Regions from separate parts of the Blastococcus saxobsidens DD2 genome, predicted to be linked through region 1. Evidence: riboswitches for the same ligand, from Rfam matches in the RefSeq annotation. Region 1 holds a riboswitch; each other region holds the start of a gene.
The links. Region 1 has a riboswitch for cyclic di-AMP ahead of BLASA_RS09530 (C40 family peptidase). Riboswitches for the same ligand answer to the same signal wherever they lie in the genome.

Region 1 (2,193 bases):
GCGGCGGTGCCCGGAACGAGCAACCACGGCTGGGGGCTGGCGGTGGATCTCTGCGGCGGCATCCAGGCGTTCGGCACCCCCCAGTACGCCTGGATGGTGGCGAACGCCGGTTCAGATTCCTGCACCCCACGTGGGCTGATCCCGGCACCGGCCGCGAGGAGCCCTGGCACTGGGAGTACGCGGGCAGCTGAGAGCGGCCCGGGTGCCGGCGGCCGCGGCGGAATTGTCGGTGCCTCCTCCTAGCGTGCGGAACGACTCACGGAGGAGAAGAAGCGATGCTCATCGACTGCGACACCTGCACCGCCCGGGGGACCGGCTGCGCCGACTGCGTGGTCACCGTCCTGCTCGGGGCCCCGCCGGGATGGCAGGGGGTCGATCCGGTCGTGGTGCCGATGACCGGGCGCACCGGTGGTCCTGCACCGGTCACCGCCGAGGACGTCGTGCTCCCGCCGCCCGGCGTGGTGGTGGAGTTCGACGACGTGGAGCGCCGGGCTGTCCGCGCGCTGGCCGAGGGGGGCCTGGTGCCCCCGCTGCGTCACCGCGACGGCGCCGACGGCCACGGCGGCGAGGGATCCGGACGGCGCACGGGCTGATCGTCCCGTGCCCGTCGGAGCGGCCGCAGATACACCCGTCCGGGTGTATCCCGAGGTAGGCGCGCCGTACGGGGCGGGATGCCGTCCCACCCGTTCTCACCGTTCCCGTTTGTCACAGGCACATCAAGGTCGTTAGGGTCGTCGCCGTTCGGCCGGGTGGTCGTCACCCGTCGAGGGGTGGCCTCGACCGAACACCGCCTAATCACCGCGCGGCGTGCAGTCCCGGCGCCCGGGGTGTACCGGGGACCCACCGCAGTTCTGGGGTGAGTTCTCCCGCGGCCGGCTCGCCGGTGCGTGGGGGATAGGGCCAGTCTTCCCAGCCCGAACCCGTCAGCTAACTCGGTCGGCGGTAGCTGAGGAAGAAACGGAGAGCCGCCGCACGTGGCGACCCCAGACGCACCCCTGAGGCATGTCCGCGAACAGCGCCACACCGAACGCGAGGTGGCTTTCACGCGGAGTCCCCGCTCGGGGGCGTTGCGCTCCGGTCTCCTGGTCAGCGCCGTCGCTGCCGTGACCGTGACCCTGCTGCCGGCCACGGCGTCCGCCGTCCCCGATGAGGTCAGGACCGCCGACCAGGCGGCCGCCCGGGTGGCCGAGGCCAGCCACGAGCTCGAGGTCGTCTCCGAGCAGCTCAACGATGCACGGGTCGTCCTCGCCGGGCACCAGGCCGCGGCGACGACCGCCGGCGCGGCCGTCGTCGCCGCGGAGGGTCAGCTCGCGGCCCTCGACGGGCAGATCCGCCAGCTGGCCCGCAGTGCCTACACCGGCAGCGGCATGTCCCCGCTCGACCTCCTCCTGACCAGTGACTCGACCGACGAGCTGATCTTCTCCCTGGGCACCCTCGATGCGATCGCGGAGCACACCGACGAGGTGCTCACCGAGGTGGAGCAGGCGGCCGAGGTGGCCGACGAGTCGCGGGAGGCGGCGGCCGCCGCCACCGCCGCGGCGCAGGGCGTCGTGGACGAGATCACCGTCACGCGGCAGGAACTCGAGCGCAGGATCGCCGACTACCAGCGGCAGTACGACGCACTCACCGCCCAGCAGCAGGAGGAGGTGGCCCGCGCGCACGGAGGTGAGAGCCTCCCGGCGCCCAGCGGCGTGACCGCCCCCAGCTCCGCGGCGCAGGTGGCCGTCGACACCGCTCTCGCGCAGGCCGGCGACCCGTACGTGTGGGGCGCCGGTGGTCCGAACGCCTTCGACTGCTCCGGGCTGACGTCCTACGCCTACGCCGCGGCCGGGGTGATGCTGCCGCACTCCAGCCGGATGCAGTCGCAGATGGGTGTTCCGGTCTCCCGTAGTGAACTGCAGCCGGGCGACCTGCTCTTCTTCTACAGCCCGGTCAGCCACGTCGCCATGTACATCGGCAACGGGCAGATGGTGCACGCCTCGACCTCCGGCCAGCCGGTCAAGGTGGCGAGCGTGACAGCGATGGGCAGCTTCAACAGCGCCCGCCGCATCGTCGGCTGACAGTCGCGGGAGCATCGCAGCGAGCGCCGGCGCCCTCTCCGGAGGTCACCGGCCCTCGTCGTCCCGGCGCCCGGTCCGACGCCGCCTAGGATCGGCCGGGTGAACGCTCGCCGGGCCGCCCTGGTGGCCGCGG
Region 2 (2,193 bases), 730 kb from region 1:
GGGCGGAGGCCAAGGTCGGCATCCTCGGGGCGATGTACGGGGGCACCCGCGGTGAGAGCGGCCGGATGATGCCCCGGCTGGCCCGCCGCTACCCCCGGGCGATCGGCCTGGTGGAGGAGGCGGCACGGGCCGGTGAGCGCGGGGAGGTGGTGCACACGCTGCTCGGCCGGGGCTCCCCGCTGCCCACCGGTGCGTGGGCGCAGCGCGAGGCCGAGCTCGGCGAGCCGGCCGAGTCCGCCGGTCCGCGGGACGAGCGGGACCGCGCCCGCCGTGCGTGGGGCCGGTTCACCCGCAACTTCGTCGTCCAGGGCACCGGCGCCGAGTGGGCCCTGTGCTGGCTGGCCGACCTGCGGAACCGGCTCTGGCGGCTCGGGGGCACGGGACCGCTGCACCAGCGGCCGCACCTGGCCTTCTTCCTCCACGACGAGGTGGTGGTGCACGCCCCCGCGGACCTCGCCGGGGCGGTGGTCGAGGAGGTCCGGGCGGCGGCGGGGACCGCGGGCCGGCTGCTCTTCGGCACCTTCCCCGTCGACTTCCCGCTGGACGTCGCCGTCGTCCGGTCGTGGGCCGACGCGGGCTGAACCGACGTCGGCGCCTACACCTCCGGAGCCCCGGGTCCGGCCGCGCGACACGCATCACGCCCGGAGAATCGTTGCGCGCAATTGTCACGACTGCATAACGGCGGCTACGGTGGCTGGCGTCCGGTCGGTCGCACCTCCCCACCCGGGGAGTCCGAACGGGCGCCGCCGAGTCGCCCGCCAGGGCGAGCCGGGGACCCACCGCAGCACTGGGGTGAATCGCGCGCCGCGCACGTCGCGGCGCGGGTAGGGCCACTTCCCGCCCGAATCCGTCAGCTAACCCGGTAGGCGGCAGACGGAAGAACGGAGAGCCGCCGGATGGCGCGCCCTTGCCCTGCTGCACGACCCTGCTCGACCCGACGCCGCCGCCTCCGGGCGCGTCCGCGGATCTGACCGCACCTCGCCCGGCGACCCGCGCCTGCCGGCCCACCACCCCGAGCCCTCTTCGCTCGACCGGCTGAACGCCGTTGCCTGGTGGCCGCCAGCAGGTCTCCCGCCGCCTGGTGAGACCCCCCTCTCGCTGCCCGCATCCCCGCCGCAGCCGCCCCCCGAGGGCCGGCCGCGCACCCGCTCCGGAGCACCCCGTACCCATGGATCCCCGCACCACCACCACCGGCCGTCGTCGCCCGGCCCCCCGTGGCCACCGCCGTCCGCCGGCAACCGTCCGCCGCCCCGCGCTGTACCTGGGCATGGCCGCCGCCGGTGCCGTCATGGTCAACGTGCTCGTCGGCGTGGACCCCGCCGCGCAGGCCGAGCCCGGGACGCCGCAGTCGGTCAGCGTCGCCCAGGAACTGGGGCTCAGCGCCCAGTCCGCGCCCATCGACGTCACCGAGGACCTCGAGCCGCTGCAGGACCTCGCGGCCAGCCGCAGCACGCGGGAGGCGGAGCAGGTCGCCGCGCAGCAGGCGCAGGCCGCCGCCGACCAGGCCGTGCTCGACCAGCAGAAGGCGGAGGCCGAGGCGGCCGCCCGTGCCGCTGCCGAGGCCCAGGCGGCCGCCGCTGCCGAGGCCCAGGCGGCCGCGGAGGCCGAGGTTCGGGCTGCCGAGGAGCGGGCCGCTGCCGAGGCCCAGGCGGCCGCGCCCACCCCCCGGCAGCAGGCGGAGGAGGCGGTCACGGCGGCCGCCTCGGTCGCGGCCACCGCGGTCGCCCGCATCACCAACAACGCCGGAAGCGTCCGACCGCAGGTCCAGCGCGCCGCCGACGCGGTGGTCAGCAATGTGCCGGGCGCCGGGAGCATCACCCTCGGCGGCACCCGGGCCAGCGCGGCCGACCCGGGCGGGCACCCCTCCGGGCTGGCGCTGGACTACATGGTCATGTCCGACGCCGCTCTCGGGGACGCGATCGTCGCCTACCACCGGGCGCACTGGGCCGAGCTGGGCGTGGACTACCTGATCTGGCAGCAGCGGATGCTCTCCTCCCCGGGCGGCTCCTGGCAGGCGATGGAGAACCGAGGCAGCGCGACCGCCAACCACTACGACCACGTGCACGTGAACTACCGCGGCTGAACGCGGCCGGCCGGGGGATCGCCCCGGCAGCACGTCGAGGGTTCGGCGCGGCGCCGGGCGGGCACTCTTCGTCCTGGACAGCGACCGGACGACGGGCGGGGACGACCCCG
Region 3 (2,193 bases), 860 kb from region 1:
CCGATGCATCCGGTGGATCAGCGTTCGAGTTCTGCACGACCGGTGATCTCGGTGGGGGCTGCGATCAGTACCAGCCCTTGGACTGGAAAGCAGCCCACGCGCCGCAGGGGGAGCCGTACCGGTTCTGGATGTAGATCAGCCCGGCGTCGATCTGCCGGTAGCCGTCGGAGGTCTTGGCGATGCCGGTGCCGGCCCAGGTGGAGTCGAGGAACTGCGCGATGCCGTACGCGGTGCTCCGCGGGTTCTGCGCGTTGGGGTTCCAGCCGCTCTCCTTGCCCCACAGCCTCTCCAGGCAGCCGAACTCGCTGCCGGAGCCGCCGAGCTTCTGCATCGCGTAGTTCTGGTAGGAGCCGGACGGCGCGGCCTGGGGGGCGGGTGCGGCCGGCGCGGCCGGGGCCCGGCTCGCACGAGCCGCCGCGGCCTCGGCCTGGCGTGCGGCCTCGGCCTGGCGCGCGGCCTCGGCCTGGCGTGCGGCCTCGGCCTGGCGTGCGGTCTCCTGACGGGCAGCCTCCTCGGCCGCCTGGCGCGCGGCCTCCTGGCGGGCCGCCTCCTCCGCGGCCTGGCGCGCGGCCTCCTCGGCCGCGATCCGCGCCGCCTCCTCGGCAGCCCGGCGGTCGAGCTCGGCCTGCTCGGCAGCGGCTCGGGCCTCCGCGGCGGCGGTCTGCTCGGCGGCGCGCTCGCTGCGGCTGGCGGCGAGCTGCTCGAGCGAGTCGGCGGCGGTGTCGGCGACCTCGGCGACGTCGGCGGGCGCCTCGGTGGTGATGCCCAGCTGCGCCGCGACGCTCACCGACGCCAGCTGCGGCTTGGCGTGCGCGGCCGGCTCGTCGGCGACGACGACGGTGGCCACGAGGCCGCCCGCCGCGGCGACCGCCAGCAGGAGCCCCGCCCGGCCGGCCGGTCCCGGGATGCGGCTGCGGCCGCCGGTCGGGCGCAGGGCACGGGCGATGGAGGTGGCGCGAGGCTTCATGGGGTGGGACTGCTCCTGGTGCGGGGCGCAGCAGGCGGCCGGCCGACACGGCGGCGGGCTGCTGCGGGATGGTCGTGGCAGCGGGTGCGGGCGGGGCCCGGGCTCAGCGCGGGGACGGCGCCCGCGAGACCGCGTACCTGCTGCAGTTCCGTGCCAGGTGGGCCCGTGGGCTCGCCATGCGGCGGCGCTCCGTTCCTTCCGATGGCCGCCTACCGAGTTAGCTGACGGGTTCGGGCGGGAAGTGGCCCTACCCGCGCCGCGACGTGCGCGGCGCGCGATTCACCCCAGTGCTGCGGTGGGTCCCCGGCTCGCCCGCGGCTCGATGACTGCGGGTGACTCGGCGGCGCCCGGGCGGACCTCCCCGGATGGGGAGTGGACGACCGGCCGGGCGGAGCCACGGTAACCACCGTTATCGGGCCGTGACAATCCCCCGGTGACAAAACCTCCGGAACCCGGGGGCTCAGGGCAGCCGCCACACCGTCGTTCGGCGCACGGCCGCCGGCCGGGTGGGCGACGGCTCGGTGTCGGGGACGTCGTACACCGCCAGCGCGGCCAGCCGGTCCTCCGGCAGGTAGATCCGCCCCGGGTCGCCGATCAGCACCTCGGCACCGCCCGCGCGGGCGGCGTCCAGGAACGGCAGCACCCGGTCGGTCATCTCCCGGTCGTAGCAGACGTCGCCGGCCAGGATCACGCCCACGTCGGGCGGCTCGTCGCCCAGCACGTCGCCCACCGGGGTGATGCCCGGTGTCCCGTTCAGCTCGGCGTTGACGGTGACCGCGGTCAGCGCGAACGGATCGACGTCGCTGGCCAGCACCGCGGCCGCGCCGGCCCGGGCGGCGGCGACGGCGACCAGCCCGCTCCCGGCACCGAGGTCGAGCACCGTGCGCCCGGCGACGAGCTCGGGGTGGTCGAGGACGTACCGCGCGAGCGCCTGGCCGCCCGGCCACGCCGCGGCCCAGAAGGGTGGATCGGTGGAGGTGCGGCCGTGCTGGGTCTCCATCGCCTCCCACAGGGCGACGACGTCGGCGGCGACCAGCAGTTCCACCTCCGGCACCAGCGCGGGCCGCACCGGACGGGTGTGGGCGCGGACGAACTCGGGCGGGACGGTCAGCACCCGGTCAGTCTGCGGTGCCTGGCCCGCTGGCGCTGCCGGCACCCGGCCGGTCACAGCCGGAGCGACCAGGACGACAGCTGCCCGGCGGGCCGGAAGCCGAGGGCCTCGTTGA

Region 2: linked by a shared signal. The riboswitch ahead of BLASA_RS12990 (hypothetical protein) and the one ahead of BLASA_RS09530 (C40 family peptidase) in region 1 are both predicted to bind cyclic di-AMP.
Region 3: linked by a shared signal. The riboswitch ahead of BLASA_RS13680 (lytic transglycosylase domain-containing protein) and the one ahead of BLASA_RS09530 (C40 family peptidase) in region 1 are both predicted to bind cyclic di-AMP.

The regions. Positions count from the first base shown of each region.
Region 1 is NC_016943.1:2,019,064-2,021,256, forward strand. It holds gene BLASA_RS25920 (M15 family metallopeptidase) at 1-243, shown strand, start outside; gene BLASA_RS09525 (hypothetical protein) at 276-593, shown strand; cyclic di-AMP (ydaO/yuaA leader) riboswitch at 779-958, shown strand; gene BLASA_RS09530 (C40 family peptidase) at 1,104-2,060, shown strand; gene BLASA_RS09535 (M48 family metallopeptidase) at 2,160-2,193, shown strand, end outside.
Region 2 is NC_016943.1:2,746,156-2,748,348, reverse strand. It holds gene BLASA_RS12995 (bifunctional 3'-5' exonuclease/DNA polymerase) at 1-581, shown strand, start outside; cyclic di-AMP (ydaO/yuaA leader) riboswitch at 735-884, shown strand; gene BLASA_RS12990 (hypothetical protein) at 1,169-2,083, shown strand.
Region 3 is NC_016943.1:2,880,907-2,883,099, forward strand. It holds gene BLASA_RS13680 (lytic transglycosylase domain-containing protein) at 65-967, opposite strand; cyclic di-AMP (ydaO/yuaA leader) riboswitch at 1,158-1,302, opposite strand; gene BLASA_RS13685 (class I SAM-dependent methyltransferase) at 1,428-2,081, opposite strand; gene BLASA_RS13690 (GNAT family N-acetyltransferase) at 2,132-2,193, opposite strand, start outside.